3 regions of the Salinimonas sediminis genome follow, and region 3 is predicted to be linked to each of the others. Evidence: predicted binding sites of a transcription regulator. Region 3 holds the regulator's gene; each other region holds the start of a gene.
The links. The regulator MetJ, encoded in region 3, represses methionine synthesis genes. The targets are predictions, from matches to a motif close to TAGACGTCTAGACGTCTA.
Positions count from the first base shown of each region.

Region 1 (6,182 bases), 1.6 Mb from region 3:
GATCAGCTTTTGACATACGCCGACGGCACGGCTGGCATTGGGGACATAAGCCACCGGGCCATGGTAATTTTGTTCAATCTTTACAGCAGTATGGGCTTTAGAGGTGGTGGCACCACCAATCAGTAGGGGCATATCAAACCCCTGACGTTCCATTTCTTTGGCAACGTGGACCATTTCATCCAATGAGGGCGTGATAAGCCCGGACAAGCCAATCATATCAACGTTTTCGTCACGGGCGGTTTTCAATATGGTCTCGCACGGTACCATAACGCCCATATCAATTACTTCAAAGTTATTACATTGCAGTACCACACCCACGATGTTTTTACCGATATCGTGCACATCGCCTTTTACGGTAGCCATGAGTATTTTACCGTTACTGCTTTTAACGCCGTCTTTCTCTGCTTCAATATAAGGCTGTAAGTGCGCCACGGCTTTTTTCATTACCCGCGCCGACTTCACCACCTGAGGCAAAAACATTTTGCCTTCACCAAATAAATCCCCCACTACGTTCATACCGTCCATCAACGGGCCTTCAATAACATGCAGTGGGCGTTCAGCTTCCAGCCTGGCCTCTTCGGTATCATCAATAATATAATCGGTGATACCTTTTACCAACGCGTATTCCAGACGTTTAGTCACCGGCGCTTCCCGCCAGCTCAAATCTTCCTGTGCAGCGGCCTTACCATCACCCTGATACTTTGGTGCAATATCCAGCAGCCGTTCAGTCGCATCGTCGCGACGATTCAAAATAACGTCTTCTACAGCGTTGCGTAGCTCATCGGGAATTGCATCATATACTTCAAGCTGCCCGGCATTGACAATCGCCATATTCATACCGGCACGAATAGCATAATATAAAAATACCGAGTGCATCGCCTCGCGTACCGGGTTATTTCCCCGAAAAGAAAACGAAATATTCGATAGGCCGCCCGAGATATGGACATGCGGGCAGGTACGCTTGATCTCCCGCGTGGCTTCGATGAAGTCCACCGCATAGTTATTATGCTCTTCAATGCCGGTGGCCACAGCGAAGATGTTAGGGTCAAAGATAATGTCTTCGGGGGCAAAACCAATTTTCTCGGTCAGCAACTTATAGCTGCGCTGACAAATTTCAATTTTTCGGGTCTGTGTATCTGCCTGGCCGGTTTCATCAAAGGCCATAACCACGGTAGCCGCACCATAGCGTTTAATCAGCCTGGCCTGATGCAAAAATTGCTCTTCGCCTTCTTTCAGGCTAATTGAATTAACAATCGCCTTACCCTGTACACACTTTAAGCCGGTTTCAATCACTTCCCATTTTGATGAGTCAATCATAATGGGCACCCGGCTAATATCGGGCTCAGAAGCAATCAGGTTAATAAACGTCCGCATTGCCTCTACCGAATCCAACATGGCTTCGTCCATGTTGATATCGATAATTTGCGCGCCGTTTTCTACCTGCTGACGCGCCACATCCAGCGCCGTTTCGTATTCACCATCCAGAATCAACCGTTTAAAACGGGCCGAGCCGGTGACATTCGTACGCTCACCAATATTAATAAATGTTGCAATATCTGCGCTCATAACATCACCTTAATGCACGAAGGGTTCTAAACCCGACAAACGCATTTTTACTTCAATCTCAGGAATCGCCCGTGGCGCGGCGTTCTCTACTGCTTTGGCCAGTGCTCGTATGTGGGCTGGCGTACTCCCGCAACAACCGCCGACGATATTCACCAGCCCGGCCTGCGCCCACTCGCCAATATGCGCTGCCATTTCATCAGCGTCCATGTCGTATTCGCCAAACTCGTTGGGCAAGCCGGCATTAGGGTGAGCCGACACCAAGCATTCGGACACGGCCGCCACTTCAACCACATATTGGCGGAGCAAATCCGGCCCCAGCGCGCAGTTTAAGCCAAACGAAAACGGGCTGACATGGCGCAGCGAATAGTAAAAGGCTTCGGCGGTCTGGCCAGACAACGTGCGCCCCGAGGCATCGGTGATGGTGCCGGATACCATTACTGGTAGAGTGTAGCCTTGCTTATCAAATACCGTTTCCACTGCAAATACTGCCGCTTTCGCGTTTAGCGTATCAAAAATAGTTTCGATAAGAATAATATCCGAACCGCCTTCAATTAGCGCTTCGCACGACTCGATGTAGGCTTCGACCAGCTGGTCAAACGTGACATTACGTTTTCCCGGATCGTTAACATCCGGCGATATAGAAGCTGTTCGGTTAGTGGGCCCTAACACACCGGCTACATAGCGCGGTTTATCAGGTGTTTTAGCCGTGTAAAGATCAGCAGCGCGTTTGGCGAGCCGTGCCGCGTCAAGATTAATCTGGCGCGAATGGGCTTGCATATCGTAATCTGCCATTGCAATGGTAGTGGCGTTGAATGTATTGGTTTCTATAATATCGGCGCCCGCCTCAAGGTAGGCACAGTGAATATCAAAAATAAGATCCGGTTGCGTAACCGCCAGTAAATCGTTATTTCCTTTTACATCGCAATGCCAATTAGCATAAGCATCACCACGGTAATCAGCTTCTTCAAGCTTGTGCTCCTGAATCATGGTGCCCATGGCACCATCAAGAATTAAGATACGCTGTTTAGCAATCTCGTACAGCTGTTGAGTGCGGGTGGAATTCACGTATTACCTCTTGGGGCTTGCGCCGTTAGCGAGCAAATTTAAGTCGTACGGCGTATTTTGATAAACACAATAGTTTAGCCAGTTAGTAAACAGCAGGCTACCATGCGAGCGCCAGCGCACTAACGGATTTTTCGCCGGATTATCATCAGGATAATAGTTAACCGGAACTTGTGGCGCTTGTCCTGACTCAACATCCCGACAATATTCGTCGTTAAGCGTTTCAGGATCGTATTCCGGATGTCCGGTAACAAATACTTTGCGCTTGTCCTGGGATGACACGATATAGGCGCCGGCGTCGGCTGAACGTGCAATAACACTTAACCCCGGCACCTGGTTGTACTCATCCACCGTAATGTGCCCATAGCGCGAGTGCGGCGCATAAAAATACGGGTCAAAACCGCGCATCAGTTCGTTGTGCGGGTCTAATACTTCATGTTCAAACACACCCGATATTTTTTCCTGGCGCAGCACCCGTTCCACCTGATAAAAGTGATACATGGCAGCATGCGCGGCCCAACACAAATACAGGGTTGACTGGACATGACGTTCCGACCAGTCAAGAATTTTCGCCATGGTATCCCAGTATTTTACTTCACTGTATTCCAAATGCGCTAAGGGGGCGCCGGTCACTATCAGTCCATCGTAACGCTTGGAAGCAATACTGGAAAAGTCATGATAAAACGAGTCCATATGCGACTGCGGCGTATTTTTCGGGGCCTGGTTATCGATGCGGATTAAATCTACATCAATCTGCAATGGCGTGTTGGAGAGCAATCGCAACAGCTGAACTTCGGTCTCTATTTTATTCGGCATTAAATTCAGTATACCGACGGCCAGCGGACGAATGTCCTGGTTCGCTGCACGCATGCTATCCATGGTGAAGATATTCTCACCTAGCAGGACATCCTGGGCGGGGAGTTGCTCGGGAATTCGAATCGGCATAATGGCTCCAAGGCTGACGGTAGTGAGCCTATTTTGTCTGATGCATACCCGATGGTCAACATCTTTACGTCTAGACGTCTAAATGAAATTATTTAGCGGATGCTTTCTGTTATAGGCACAAGAGCGTTAGATTAGAGATGGGTGGCAACTGAGAGACCGGACTGCAAGCCTTATCATTAAGACACTTAGTAACACCCTTCTATATGCAGTCACGAGTGTATGACACTGTAATCAGGCTATCATCATTGAAGATCTGTTGTGGGCGCTAAGCAGACCTTCTTCAATTGAGTCTTAGTGGTCCGCTACAGACAATATCCGGACATTCAACGATATTATTGTCTAGGTCTTATTTTTGGTAAGAACAGAACTTTGTCAGTAAGAATCTCTGGGAAACCTAACTTTTCCCTATTGATTCTAGTATTTCGTCCACCGAGCCAACAAGCGTGCCTTGAAGAGCATCAATTTGTGCAAATTGCATAGGGACAATACCGCTAAAAACGATACAAGAAGTTACCTCACCTTGCTTACGACCAGTAAAGTCCCTAAACGAAACGATGTTTTCTCTTGCAAACTCAACACGGTCTAAATGCAAGCGAAGCTTGTCTCGTTTTCCTTTTTCATCAGTTTGCCCCTGAAATGTGGATAAGAGCGCGGCCGCTTCCGAGTAATTTCGAGCAAAAGACAAGTCTTTGCACTCAATGACGAGGAGGTCGTTGGAACCTTCTCTCCAAGCCAGAGCGTCTATATCTCCAAAGTTGATAGGTGTTGGCTTGTTGATAATTTTCGGGATTCCAATTCCCTCTTCGACAGTCCAACCCTGTGCCCTCAGCAAATCAACTACTTCGGAATTGAAGGTGTGCCCTTCGCTGGCTTTGCCCCACCACTCGTTTTTCATTTTTGGGGTAGTGTAAAACTTTTGTTTTAGTCGACCATTCATTGTGCCATCTAGCAAGTAGATAAACCCTTCACGCAATGCATGAGGTGCCACTAGTAGAGTCGGATCTTCTTTCAAATCTAAAGTGTACTAGCTCAGACCTGATCTGACAGTTACCCGTTTCACGGTGCCAGTGTCAGATTAGCTTTGAGCTAAGTTCTTCTCAGCCCAAATCTGCTTCCCATCGGTTAATGTTTCCATTGGCGTTCTGCCGCAGCACATTTTGCCCTGATGAGTCCTTCCATTGTTGTAGTATTCCAGCCACTCGTCCAGATCTTTCTGTAATGCTTCCAGCGAGTCATAGAGCTTTTTGCGGAAGGTGACCTGATAGAATTCATTCAGGATGGTTTTGTGGAATCGCTCACAGATCCCATTGGTTTGCGGATGTCGCGCCTTGGTTTTTGTGTGGTCGATATCGTTGATGGCTAAGTAGAGCTGATAATCATGCTGTTCCACTTTGCCACAATATTCTGTGCCCCTGTCTGTCAGAATCCGCAGCATGGGCAGCTCCTGAGCCTCAAAGAACGGCAACACTCTGTCGTTGAGGATGTCGGCCGAGGTGATTGGCGTTTTGGTCGTGTAGAGCTTGGCGAACGCAATTTTACTGTAGGTATCAACGAAGGTTTGCTGGTAAATGCGGCCGACACCTTTGAGGTTGCCGACGTAGAAGGTATCTTGCGAGCCTAGATAGCCGGGATGGTGTGTTTCAATCTCACCGCAGGCCTCATCATCCTGCTTTTTCTTCTCAAGCGCGGCAACCTGCTCATCGGTCAAAATGATGCCTTCGCTTTCAACTTTGGCTTCCAGTGCGGCAAGTCGCTTTTTGAAGTTTTCCAGATTATGTCTGAGCCATATCGAGCGAACACCGCTGCCTGAAACGAACACGCCTGCTTTACGCAGCTCATTACTTGTTCTGGCTTGACCGTGAGCGGGAAACTCAATGGCGTGAGCTATGACAGCTTGTTCGGTCTGCTCATCGACCCTGTTCTTGAGATTAGGTGTGCGTCTTGAACGGTTAATCAGCGAATCAACACCGCCTTCTTCAACCAACTCCTGATACCGATAAAACGTGTCACGAGACACGCCCATCACTTTGCAGGCCTTCGATACATTGCCCAGCTCTTCAGCCAGATTTAACAGTCCTGCTTTGTGTTTGATGATTGGATTGCTAGTATGCAACATGAGAGTTACCTATTTTGTTTTGATTAAAGATTCGACACCTTTATCAAAACGGGTAACTCTCATCTTTTCAAGAAGAAGTGTCAGATTAAGTCGAGACTAATTCATCTAAAGCTGTTAACACCAAGCGACTTTGTCGTATCTTAATTACCAAGCGATTCTGTCGTAATCGCTAATTACCAAGGGAATTTGTCGGTCATTTTTTTATGTGCCTGTTAGTGTTTTGTTTTTTGAATACTAGAAGGCATGTTGAGGATGATTGTGATGGATTCAAAAGCTCAACTCAGTGTTGATATTATTGCTAAGGTTGTTGAAGGCAGAATAACAATTGCCAATGCTGCTAAGTTACTCAGCAAGTCTCGTCGCTCCATTGAGCGCTATGTAAAACGATATCAGCAAGTCGGTATTCAATTCGCTATTCATGGCAACAGCGGTAAAGCCCCACCCAACAAAACGCCGGTATCAATTAAGGAAGCAGTGCAGGCTTTGATTAAAG
Region 1 covers NZ_CP031769.1:1,082,222-1,088,403, reverse strand. Annotated here, with positions in the region: gene metH (methionine synthase) at 1-1,566, opposite strand, end outside; gene D0Y50_RS04935 (homocysteine S-methyltransferase family protein) at 1,576-2,631, opposite strand; gene metA (homoserine O-acetyltransferase MetA) at 2,635-3,573, opposite strand; gene D0Y50_RS04925 (hypothetical protein) at 3,968-4,585, opposite strand; gene D0Y50_RS04920 (IS481 family transposase) at 4,649-5,689, opposite strand; gene D0Y50_RS04915 (ISNCY family transposase) at 5,942-6,182, shown strand, end outside.
Region 1: a site for MetJ is predicted at 3,637-3,654, ahead of metA (homoserine O-acetyltransferase MetA). Genes of this name have one in related genera too.

Region 2 (6,182 bases), 530 kb from region 3:
TCGCCACCGGTTATCAGCGCAACTTTATTTTCAAGTTTACCGGCCGCTTTGTAATGCTCACCAGCAAAGACCGGGCGCGGGTCCATGCTGTGTTCCTGTCCTGGTAGCTCACCGGTTTGTTGGGGTGAAAACGGCGGGGTTGGGTAGTTATTATCAGCCATGTGATGAGTCCTCTTAGTTACCATGTGCTTAGCAAAATGCATGGGCTATTCCAGCTTTGCCAGAGATGGCAGAGAGAGGACAAAAAATTGCTGATAAGAACGTTTGGCCGGTTAGGACAGGGGGAAGCCGGGAGGTGAAAAGCACTCACCGCAAACAGAGGGATGTAACGGGCTTAATCAGGCAGTCAGCGCTTGTCCTGCACGGGAGGTAAGCTTAGGCTGGCAAGGACGGCGTTTTTATCCAGGCTATCATTTTCACCAGCGTGTTTTATTGCATTGACTATAGCAGTATAAAGGGTTGCCTGGCGTTCATACTGATTGGCCTCAGTGGAGGAAAACCGCAATGCTAAATAGTAAAGCACAGACATGTCCATAGCACTAAGCAAGGTAGAAGAGTGGGTTATGTCCAGGGAACATAGCAAATGATAAGCCACTCGACGCCGCCAGGCTAACACATACGACTCGAAACTGGCTGCAAATTCCATGGTCGCCACAAATTGAAACACAGCGCAGGTAGGGCGGTGCGTTAGCAGCAAGTCGGTGACCACAAACAGAGATAATGGTAGCTGCTCAAAGGCCTCGCCCGCCGAATATTGGTGAGCGTTGGTAAGTTGCATGGCCGGAAAATAATTATCGGGGTGGGGAGGGCTGTACTCATACCAAAACCCACCACATAGGGTAGAGATAAATGCCTCACATTCATCCAGCAATGCGTTGCTGGGCGTAGAATGATCACAGAGTATAGTGGCCGGATGATGGGTTAGCCAGGCGTGAACAAGGGGAAAGTCTGCCGATAGGGCTTGATACAAGGCGCTCGCCTGTTCTTCTGCGAGTTGGCGCGGGAATGACTTGTTCAACCATTGGTGCTGGAATGCGCTAAGCGGGAAATGTTGCTGTGCTTGCAACAGCAGCCAGGGGGCTAAAGCTGCATCGGGGGCATGACGTGCTACATAGGCCAGCCCGCCATCGGCAGTTGTGGTTAATTCGGTCATGGCATGAGCATGAAGCAATGTGTCAAACATTGGCTCATTTTCAAGCCGTGTAATGTCGAATTGCCCTTGCTGCCATGCCTTGAAGCTGACCGGCTCAATACACAAACCGCACATAAGACACCCTGGATTGTTTATCGCAAAACAGCAGTATAAACCATAACGGGCCTATCCTGGAGACAACTTATGCTTTGCTCATGGCCGCGACGCTGATCGGCGTGAACGCACCGCACGTGTACGTTAGATTATGACCAACATAGGTTTTGGTGGCGCCGGTAAAATAGCGTAGAGCTCACTTTGGAATAGTCGTTAAAAAAGTACAATGTAACGGTCTGCTACTTAGCCTGGCTTATACCAAATGTGTAAGATGACAGCACTGGCGGCAATACAAAATAAATTCATCCCGATGACTGGCCGAAACAAAGCTCAACGGGTGTGTAAGCATAGGCAGCCTATATGTTAAGGCATTTCGGGCGGAAGAAAGAAAGGCTTGGTTGGCGACGCGCGAAAACACCGAAACTAATTTAGCGGCTATATGGTAATAGGTTTTCAATCAGCCCAGTAGTCGGCGCCCAGTGCCGCCCATAGGGTATATCATAACGCGTCGAGCATATCGTTAGCTGGGTGGCGTAGGTTTAGTCGTCGCGAGTGAGAACTTCAAGTAGCTCTATTTCAAATAGCAGGTTACTGTTCGCTGGGATCATCTCGCCAATCTGCCGGTCGCCATAAGCCAGTTCAGCGGGCACCCATAGTTTTCGTTTCCCCCCGGTTTTCATTCCCTGCAGGCCAATAAACCAGCCTTGTATCACTTTATTCTTTGATAGCACCGTTTGAAATGGCTGGCCTTTAGCATACGATGAATCAAACTCACTACCATCTTCTAAAAAGCCGCGATAGTGCGCGGTAATTAACGCACTTTTTTCGGCAGCTTTACCGGTACCAATGGTTATATCTTCAATTTTTACTGTTGTACTCATAGGGCTTATCCTGTGAAAAAGCTTATCGGCAGCACCCCATGTTGTGTTGAATAACACAGAGCATGGAAGCCAAAAGTGAAAAAGATTAAGTGTAACCCGAATTACCGCTAGCCAGCCAGGACTCGGTGCCGGTACGGGCGTTTACCAACGGCTCACAGACAGGCTTAGGTAGTGGGGGCTTTCTGGCACTACGACAGCGATAGCTGATGGGGCAAAAAGGCCAGCCTTCATGGTTCATTGACGGAAGGAGCAAAGCAATAACCAAGGTGCTAGCCTCATTTGGCTAAAGATCCTATTTGGCTAAAGCCATGATCTGGTTGGACTGGCTAAATATGTTAGAGTTATTTCCCCCTCCTACAGTTTACGTGTAAGCAAACCGTAGTGGTTTTGCACCTGTGCTTAGGTTTCGGTTGCGGGTTCTTTATCGGGCTATCTGGGCCAGCAACGCTTCAGCGCAAAAAAGCCAGCTCACAGGATGCTTAACCCACATAAAAGTACGGTGTGTAATGGCAAGGCCAGGGTCGCTCGCAATCTGGTTTATGCCAGCTGACTTCGCTACAACATGGCATCTATTAAACAATACTCTTTATATTAATGTTGCGGTTGCGAGCTAAACATTCCCCGAGTATACCGATTCAGAAAAAACTGCAGCAGCTTTAGAATAGTTGCCCCACCATACCTTAGTAAAAACCAGGCAGCAGTACCTGGCTACTTAAGTTTGACGCCTTGTGTGACCGAATGTTGTGGGGCATCGTAAGCCCGTTTGGGCGCACAATTTGAGGTTGCTGCCCTTTCGAATAAACATATTAACTTTCAAAACGTTAAGCTACTTCAGCGGGAATATTTTTAGCGTATTTTTACCTCTGAATTCAGCGAAACCGTGAAAATAAAAGCCTGCCGAGATCGCGTACACCTACTAATTCCATGAATCTAAAGGATTTCCCGCAAACGGTAAAATGCCCATCCAGAATGGACATGATCACACTGTTTGCTAAAATTTACACAAAGGCGGTTGACATATAGACGTCTATACGGCAAATTGAACCCATGAAAACAATAACAAGCACCACCGGCATGATTATGATTACCACCTCTTTGAGGGCGGTTGCTGGTTAGTGCATGTTAGACGCAAATACCAAAAAACCCGCCCTCACCGAGAGCGGGTTTTTTTTTAACTTAAAGCTGCAAAAATTGATGTAGTTAACCCAATCAATAAGGAGCAACAAATGAAAGTGTTAAAGTTTGGTGGATCTTCTCTGGCCGATGCACAGCGATACCTGCGTGTGACCGAGATTAGCATTTCCACCCACCAAACCGACGGCGCTGCCGTGGTGCTCTCTGCCCCCAAAGGAGTGACTAACGCACTCTCCCTGTTATGTGAACAGGCCGCAGCAGATCAGGATTTTCTACCACTATTTGAAAAACTCGAAACGCTGGTCACCGGCATTGCTGCCCAGCTTAACGATATATTATCGGGCTTCGACTACGACGCGGTGGTAGCATTTATTGATAACCAGCTGGCCAGCCTTAAAAAGCAGCTTGATGGCATTCGTCTACTGGGTTGTGCTCCCGACTCAGTAACAGCTGGCTTACTCAGTATTGGCGAATACATTAGTGTCACTTTGTTTAGCGGTATCTTAAGTGCCAAAGGTATTACCAACCAGATAATCGATCCGGTGGAATACGTGCGGGCTCAGGGAGATTATCTTGATAGTATTGCCGATGTGGCATTAAGCAAAGCGAACTTCAGCGATATTGTTGCCGATGGTAGTGTCTTTTTGGTCATGCCTGGTTTCGTAGCCGCTAACGAAGTAGGCGAGAAAGTTACCCTCGGGCGCAATGGTTCAGATTATTCAGCCGCTATTCTTGCTGCCTGTATCGGGGCTAAAGCCTGCGAAATCTGGACGGATGTAGATGGCGTGTACAACGCGGATCCGAATCAGGTTGAAGGGGCCGTTTTACTGGATAAGCTAACCTATCAGGAGGCCATGGAATTATCGTACTTTGGCGCCAAGGTATTGCATCCTAAAACCATCGGACCTATTGCTCAGCACCATATTCCCTGCCTTATCCGTAATACGCTAAACCCAGCCGCACCGGGTACCTTAATATCTAATGAAGCCAGCGAAACCTGGACCTCGGTAAAAGGTATTTCCCAACTAGATGACATTACTATGTTCAATGTCGCCGGTCCCGGCCTAAAAGGAATGGTGGGTATGGCAAGCCGGGTGTTTGAGGTCATGTCGAACGCCAATATTTCTATTTCATTGATTACCCAATCCAGTTCTGAGTACAGCATAAGCTTTTGTATTCAAAACAAAGATGCCGACAAAGCACTGGCGTTGTTAGAAGATGCCTTTACGTTAGAGCTGCAAAACCAGCTTCTTGACCCGATAGAAGTGCGCCGCGACTTGGCAATTGTCACTTTGGTGGGCGATGGTATGCGCCATACGAAAGGCCTGGCAGCACGGTTTTTCAATTCTCTGGCGCAAGCCAGGGTCAATAATGTGGCAATAGCCCAGGGCTCATCAGAGCGTTCAATATCCACGGTTATCGAAGCAAAACGCGCTAAAAAAGCAGTTCGGGTGATTCACCAGAACTTCTTCTCAAACCGTCATACTATTGATGTGTTTTTGATTGGTTGTGGCAATGTAGGCCAGGAATTACTTGGCCAAATTTCTCGCCAGCAACCGGCATTGTTAAAGCGAAATATCCAGTTACGGGTGTACGGGATTGCCAATAGCCGCAAATTACTGCTCAATCCGAATGGTATTGACGTGGGTAACAGCTGGGCCGAAGAGTTAGCCGCCAGCGACCAATCATTTTCGGTTGAGCAGCTGCATGACTTTGTTAATCACAACAGCCTGGTTAATCCGGTGATTGTGGACTGTACCAGCAGTGCAGGTATCGCTGCGCAGTATGTAGAGATGCTGGAACAAGGTTTTCATGTGGTGACGCCGAACAAAAAAGCCAACACCGATACGCTTACCTATTACCGGAAACTACGCAAAACTGCGCTACAAACCAACCGCCAGTATCTGTACGAAACCACGGTAGGTGCAGGCTTACCGGTTATTGATAACCTACAGAAACTGTTTAGTGCAGGCGATGTATTGCATCGGTTTGAGGGTATCTTATCCGGTAGCCTGTCGTATGTGTTTGGTAAGCTTGAAGAAGGCATGAGTTTGTCTGAAGCAACCGAAACTGCCCGCAAAAACGGCTATACTGAACCTGATCCGCGGGATGATCTTAGTGGCATGGACGTAGCGCGAAAGCTATTAATTATGGCACGTGAAGCTGACCTTGAGTTGGAGCTAAGTGATATAACCATTGAATCAGTGCTGCCAGCAGGCTTTGCTGAGGAATGCTCAGTCGATGAGTTCATGCAACGGTTGCCCGAGCTAGATGATAGTTTTGGAGAAAAAGTCAGGCAGGCGCAAAACGATGGCAAAGTGCTGCGCTATATCGGCAGTATTGAAGATAATCAATGCCGGGTTACCATTCAGGCGGTGCCAGCCAGCCATCCACTGGCCGCCGTAAAAGACGGCGAAAATGCACTGGCTATCAGCAGTGACTATTACCAGCCTATTCCCTATGTCATTCGTGGTTACGGGGCAGGTGGAACGGTCACCGCGGCGGGAGTGTTTGCTGATATCCTTCGGACCATGCCCTGGAAACAAATGGCCGGCTAGCCGGTAGGACTCAATAATGAAAAATAAAACAATAGCGTACGCCCCAGCTTCAATCGGTAATGTCAGCCTGGGATTTGACGTGCTGGGGGCGGCGCTGGAGCCAGTTGATGGAACCGCGCTGGGTGATGTGGTGGAAGTGCAGCAAGCTGACGCTTTTGCGCTTCATGTGGCCGGCCCCTTTGCGCACAAACTGCCCGCGGATGAGAACACCAATATTGTCACCCACTGTTACGAACACTTTATCGAAGCGTGCGTAAAATACGGCCATGCTACCCATCCACTGGCAATGACACTGCATAAAAACTTGCCTATCGGAAGCGGGCTAGGTTCCAGTGCAAGCTCTATCGTAGCGGCTTTTCATGC
Region 2 covers NZ_CP031769.1:3,382,047-3,388,228, reverse strand. Annotated here, with positions in the region: gene D0Y50_RS14925 (SDR family oxidoreductase) at 1-161, opposite strand, end outside; gene D0Y50_RS14920 (hypothetical protein) at 347-1,267, opposite strand; gene D0Y50_RS14915 (FKBP-type peptidyl-prolyl cis-trans isomerase) at 1,786-2,127, opposite strand; gene thrA (bifunctional aspartate kinase/homoserine dehydrogenase I) at 3,354-5,819, shown strand; gene thrB (homoserine kinase) at 5,836-6,182, shown strand, end outside.
Region 2: a site for MetJ is predicted at 3,148-3,165, ahead of thrA (bifunctional aspartate kinase/homoserine dehydrogenase I). Genes of this name have one in related genera too.

Region 3 (6,182 bases):
TGGTCCATCTATATTGTCCTGTGCATTGTCTTTGATAGACCACAGAAACCAGATAAATCCCACCACCAAAAACGCCACCACACCGGCCACCAGCCGGGTCGATTTAGCCGGGCCAGGAGATTTCTTTTGGCGGGTCTGACGGGCAGGTTGTTTATTGTTTTTCTTCTTCGGACCTTGGGAACCACGGCCGCGAGAAACATAATCACGTTGAGCCATAAAGCGGCACTCATATCCCTCTGTTAAATCAATTGCAGCAAATTGCGCATATCCAGGCTCAAGTGTAACCTAAAACTGAACCAAAATGCTGCCTGTAAATTAGCCGTTTAATGGCGCGGCTATCATAACCGAATAAAGCCGCTAACTAAAATCTGTTGGATCGACATCTACTGACCATCTTACTTTTGCGGCATCGGGCAAGGCGGTTATAACTGGCAAACTCAGGCGCAAATGTTCGTGCAGTACTTTACGCCGCGATGATTGTAATACCAGCATAAAACGGAAGCGCCCTTGCCGCTTCTCAATTAAGCTGGGCATCGGCCCAATCAAGGTAACATGCTGGTGGGCCAGTCGCTGCTGGGAGTCGGTTAAAAACCGCCACGCCACATCACCCTCCATCGCTTCTGCCCGAATAATTACCTGCGCGCAAAATGGCGGTAATTGAGCCATTTTCCGTTCCAGCAATGCATGGCGTGCGAAGTGAGCATACCCATTATTAACCAGATCCTGAAGCAACGGATGTTGCGGGTTGTGTGTTTGTAACCACATTTCACCGGGTTTTGAAGCACGCCCGGCACGGCCCGCTAACTGGGTCACCAACTGCGCGAGCTTTTCCGGAGCCCGGTAATCACCACTAAACAATGCGCCGTCGCAATCGACGACGACCACCAGTGTTACATGTGGAAAATGGTGTCCTTTAGATAGGATTTGAGTACCAATAAGCAACTGGAACGCTTGCTTATTAATATCATCCAGGATGGTTTGTAACTTGTCTTTGCCGCGGATTGAATCGCTATCAATGCGTACCTGGGCAGACGCTGGAAACAATTGCGCCAGCCCTTGTTCTAACTGCTCTGTACCAATGCCCGCGGTAACCAGCTCAGTGCTGGCGCACTGTTCACAACGCGTGGGCATAGGCCGGGTTGCACCACAATGATGGCATTGCAGCCGTTGCTGGGCACAATGGACCGTGTAGGGCCGTTCACACCGACGACAGGTTTCAGTATGCCCGCAGTGATGGCACAACAGCGCTGGCGCGTAGCCCCGCCGGTTAACAAATACCAGAACCTGATTACCCTGGCTTAAGTGCTGGCGCATCAGGGTTAATGTCCCTTCTGCCAAGCCAAACCGCATAGGTTGGTCCCGGACATCCAGCAAGTGTTGCATAGTGGCCACCGCGCCAGCCGCCCGCTGGGTCAATTGTAAATGTTGGTAACGCTGGCTTAGCGCATTGTTTAAGGTCTCCAACGAGGGGGTCGCACTGCCTAATACTAACGGTATGTGTTCCGTACTGGCGCGCATTACTGCTAAATCGCGGGCGTGGTAGCGCAGTCCATCCTGCTGTTTGAAGGACTCATCATGTTCTTCATCTACAATAATCATCCCCGGCCGCTTGAGCGGCGTAAAAATGGCCGAGCGGGTACCAATAACAATGCCGATTTCGCCATGTCGGGCTTGATGCCATACCTGGAGACGCGCGGCATCGGTTATTTGAGAATGTAGCACGGCTACCTCGATCCCAAAACGGCGGGTGAAGCGGGCCACGGTCTGGGGCGTCAGCCCTATTTCTGGCACCAATATGAGAACCTGTTGCCCCGCCGCCAGCACATCTTCAATAGCCTGTAGATAAACTTCGGTTTTTCCGCTACCCGTTACTCCTTCAAGCAAGAATGGCGCAAATTTTCCAGCTTGCTGGTGAATAGCAGCAATTGCTACTGCCTGCTGGGAATCCGGCCGCGGCTTCTCGCCTACCTTAAATTGGCTCAGCCAGGCATTGTCATTGACGGGGGCCGCGGCTTCATACGCTTCAATCAACGCGCGTTCGCTCAACGCCTTAATTACCGCCATTGAAAATTGCGCTTTTATACTAGCCTGGCTGGCAGGTTCGGCTTGCAGCATTTGTAAACAGGCAGCCTGGCGCGGGGCTCTGGACAACGTATCGGCTGCGGTGGCGGCCCCGGTAGCCGTGACCCGGTACCAGGTTTGCGGGGCTGGTGTAGCGCTATCACCTTTGCGTAATTTAACCGGTAATACGGTATGCATTACCTCACCAGGCGCATGGTGATAATACTGCCATAACCAGCGGCTAAGGGATAATTGGGTAGCATCCAGCACCGGCTGCTCATCCAATACCGCGGCTACCGCTTTTAACCGGCTGGTGTCGGCGACCTCGGTCAACATGCCTACCACCACGCCTATCAGTTTGCGATTGCCAAACGGTACACTTACTCTTACCCCGGCAGGCAACGGCGAGTCGTGTGTATAGGTAAATGTTTGACGCAGCGGCACGGGCACGGCCACATCAATATAGACACTTGTCATAATACGCAGAGATAAACTATACCGGGCAGGCTGCCAATGGTCGCTTTTTGCACAATTATTTCTGCCTGCTACTTGAATACTGTTGCGGCATACATTAATATGCGCGGCTCTTTACGGCAAGGTCAGGTTTGACTTTGTTATTATTTAAGTAACGTATGGTGTTTAGCTGCGGGCTGAATAGCGATACGGCCTTATTATGAGGTAACCCATGAAACAAGATATCCATCCTAACTATTCAGAAATTACTGCAACCTGTTCTTGTGGTAATGAAATCAAAGTTCGCTCTACTGTAGGTAAGGACCTGAACTTGGACGTATGTTCAAACTGTCACCCTTTCTACACTGGTAAGCAGCGTAACGTTGATACTGGTGGTCGTGTTGATCGCTTCAAAAAACGTTTCGGTGCGCTGGGCAAAAAGTAAGCCTGACCACAGAAACAAAAAAAAGCGCCTTTCTGGCGCTTTTTTTATGCGCCCTGTGCGCTAAGTATTACAGCATTTTATGGCGTTTCCCCCTCATCGCCGCAGGGTCACTTAGTCCCTGCCCCTGTCCCTGGTTATCTTTCGCCACCCTCTCTGTTTTCTCAAAATCCCCGGTTGGTTCTATTCTATAAGTAAAATGAATAGAGATTATTCGCCCCTGCCAATGGTCTGCTGCGGCAAGATCATCTAGATTGGTAAGCACCACGTCATCTGATATGTTCGGTCAATACGGCTGTGCTACAGTGGTGGAAAAGATGGCAATTAAGACCAAGACAGGCAATGTACCTGTACGACAGATGTATGGACAGACCGGGCAGGACTGTCTGCGGTACAACTCCCTACCAAGAAAAGGACATACACGAAATGTCAGATTTCAGACAACGTGCGCTCGATTATCATGCTAAACCTACGCCGGGAAAAATCAGAATAGAGCTTTCAAAACCCGCCGAAACCGTAGACGACCTGGCCTTGGCCTATAGTCCTGGCGTCGCCGAGCCAGTGCGCGAAATCGCGAACGACCCTGAAAATGCGTATTTGTATACAGGCAAAGGCAATACCGTCGCGGTTATCAGTAATGGTACGGCTATCCTCGGGCTGGGAAATTTAGGACCACTGGCATCAAAACCGGTGATGGAAGGTAAAGCCTTATTGTTTAAACGCTTCGCTGGCCTGGATGCTATCGATATAGAAGTGAAACACCGTACCACCGAAGAATTTATCAATACGGTGGCCAATATTGCGGATACGTTCGGGGGCATTAACCTGGAAGATATCAAAGCGCCTGAATGCTTTGAGATAGAACAGGAGCTGATTAAGCGCTGCAAAATTCCCGTGTTCCATGACGATCAGCACGGTACAGCTATTGTGACCGCCGCCGGTATGCTCAACGCGTTGGAGATTCAGGGCAAAGACATTGAAGAGTCAACTATTGTATGTCTGGGTGCCGGGGCCGCCGCGGTAGCCTGTATGGAGCTATTGATAAAATGCGGCGCTCAGCGTGAGCGTATTTATATGCTGGATCGCAAAGGCGTGATTCACACTCGGCGTGACGACCTGACCGAACATAAAAAATTGTTTGCCAATAATACCGATAAGCGCACGCTGGAAGATGTGATGGAAGGGGCCGACATTTTTGTTGGGGTCTCTGGCCCTGATTTGTTACCGCCGGAAGCACTGGCCTTGATGGCGCCCAACCCGGTGGTTTTTGCTTGTTCCAACCCTGACCCGGAAATTAAACCCGAGCTGGCACTTGAGGTTCGTAGCGACCTGATTATGGCCACGGGGCGCTCTGATTACCCTAACCAGGTTAATAACGTACTGTGTTTTCCCTTTATCTTTCGTGGGGCTCTGGACGTGCGCGCCAGTGCCATTAATGATGAAATGAAGGTAGCGGCGGTTGAAGCAATTCGAGGGATTACCAAAGAGCCTGTGCCAGATGAAGTTTTAAAAGCCAGTAATTGTGCCGCGTTAACCTTTGGTAAAGACTATATTATTCCGAAACCAATGGATCCGCGGTTGTGCTCGCGTATTGCGACGGCAGTAGCCAAAGCAGCCATTGCCTCGGGAGTGTCACGGCTAACTGAACTGCCCTCCCATTACCAGGAATAAATTTACCAGGAACAAATTTCACCGACTATTAAAAAAGGCCCTATCCGGGCCTTTTTAGTGGTTATCAGGCGTCATTTTCGCTGGTCGGGTCGATACCCATTTCTTCCATCATTCGTCGTGCCTCAGCCGGAACCCGGTTGGGGTTATCTTTGCGCAAATCATCATCGTTGGGCAAAGGTTGCCCGGTAAACGCATGCAAAAAGGCTTCGCACAATAATTCTGAATTAGTCGCGTGGCGTAAATTGTTAATTTGCCTACGGGTGCGCTCATCAGTTAATTCTTTAAGCACATTAATCGGTATTGAAACCGTTACTTTTTTAACCTGCTCGCTCTTTTTCCCATGTTCCGCGTAGGGGTGAATATACTTTCCGTTCCATTTTGCCATTAGGAGCTCTCAGACTACTCTTTATTATGTTATGGGCTGAAATTCTAAACAATGTGCAGAAAAGGTCAATTGAGCAGTGTAAACCGCTTGACGTCTAGACATATATTATTTAGTTTAGACGTCTAAACGTCCATATATATGAGTATTTTCATGGTTTCCTACGCCCAGGGCATTGATGCCCTTAATCAGTCTTTATCTGAACTACGTGATATTGACGTGTCTTTTGAATTTTTTCCGCCCAACTCGGAGAAAATGGAACAGACGCTGTGGAAATCTGTAGAGCGCCTTGCGCCGCTAAAACCTTCTTACATGTCGGTGACCTACGGAGCCAACAGCGGCGAGCGAGATCGGACTCATGATGTGGTTAAACGCATTAATCAGCAGACTGGTATTGCCGCGGCGCCGCATCTGACGTGTGTAGATGCCAGTAAAGCAGAGTTGCAACAAATTGCGGAGGATTACTGGAACTCAGGAATACGCCGTATTGTAGCGCTACGCGGGGATCTTCCAGCCGGGGTAGATAAAACCGATATGTATGCCTCTGACCTGGTAGCGTTATTAAAAGATGTGGCTGACTTTGATATTTCGGTCGCGGCCTACCCGGAAAAGCATCCGGAGGCGGCAAACGCCCAGTCGGATTTACTCAATCTCAAGCGCAAGGCTGAAGCCGGTGCATCAGAAGCCATCAGCCAGTTTTTCTTTGATACCAGTACATTTTTACGCTTTCGTGATCGCACGGCGGCGGCGGGTATTGATATTGATCTGGTGCCGGGCATTTTACCGGTCACTAACTACCAAACCCTGCTGAAATTTGCCGGCTTCACTAATGTGCATGTACCAGGCTGGATGCACAAAATGTTTGATGGGCTGGATAAAGACGATCAGACCACCCGTAATCTACTGGGTGCCAGCATTGCCATGGAACAGGTTAAGGTACTGGCTAAAGAAGGCGTAAAACATTTTCACTTCTATACGCTTAACCGTAGTGAGCTTAGTTATGCTATTTGTCACATGCTTGGCGTACGCGGTAACGGTTAAGCGCCCCCGTTTGCTAACCCAGGGCACTACGGGCCCTGTTTATACCGCTAACCATCAGCCGCGGGCGGTGTCCTGCCAGCATAAAAAGGACGCACTATCAGTGATTAACACTGTATGCCGCGGGTAACTCAC
Region 3 covers NZ_CP031769.1:3,911,636-3,917,817, forward strand. Annotated here, with positions in the region: gene D0Y50_RS17190 (SPOR domain-containing protein) at 1-216, opposite strand, end outside; gene priA (primosomal protein N') at 358-2,538, opposite strand; gene rpmE (50S ribosomal protein L31) at 2,747-2,959, shown strand; gene D0Y50_RS17210 (malic enzyme-like NAD(P)-binding protein) at 3,383-4,627, shown strand; gene metJ (met regulon transcriptional regulator MetJ) at 4,692-5,012, opposite strand; gene metF (methylenetetrahydrofolate reductase) at 5,163-6,050, shown strand.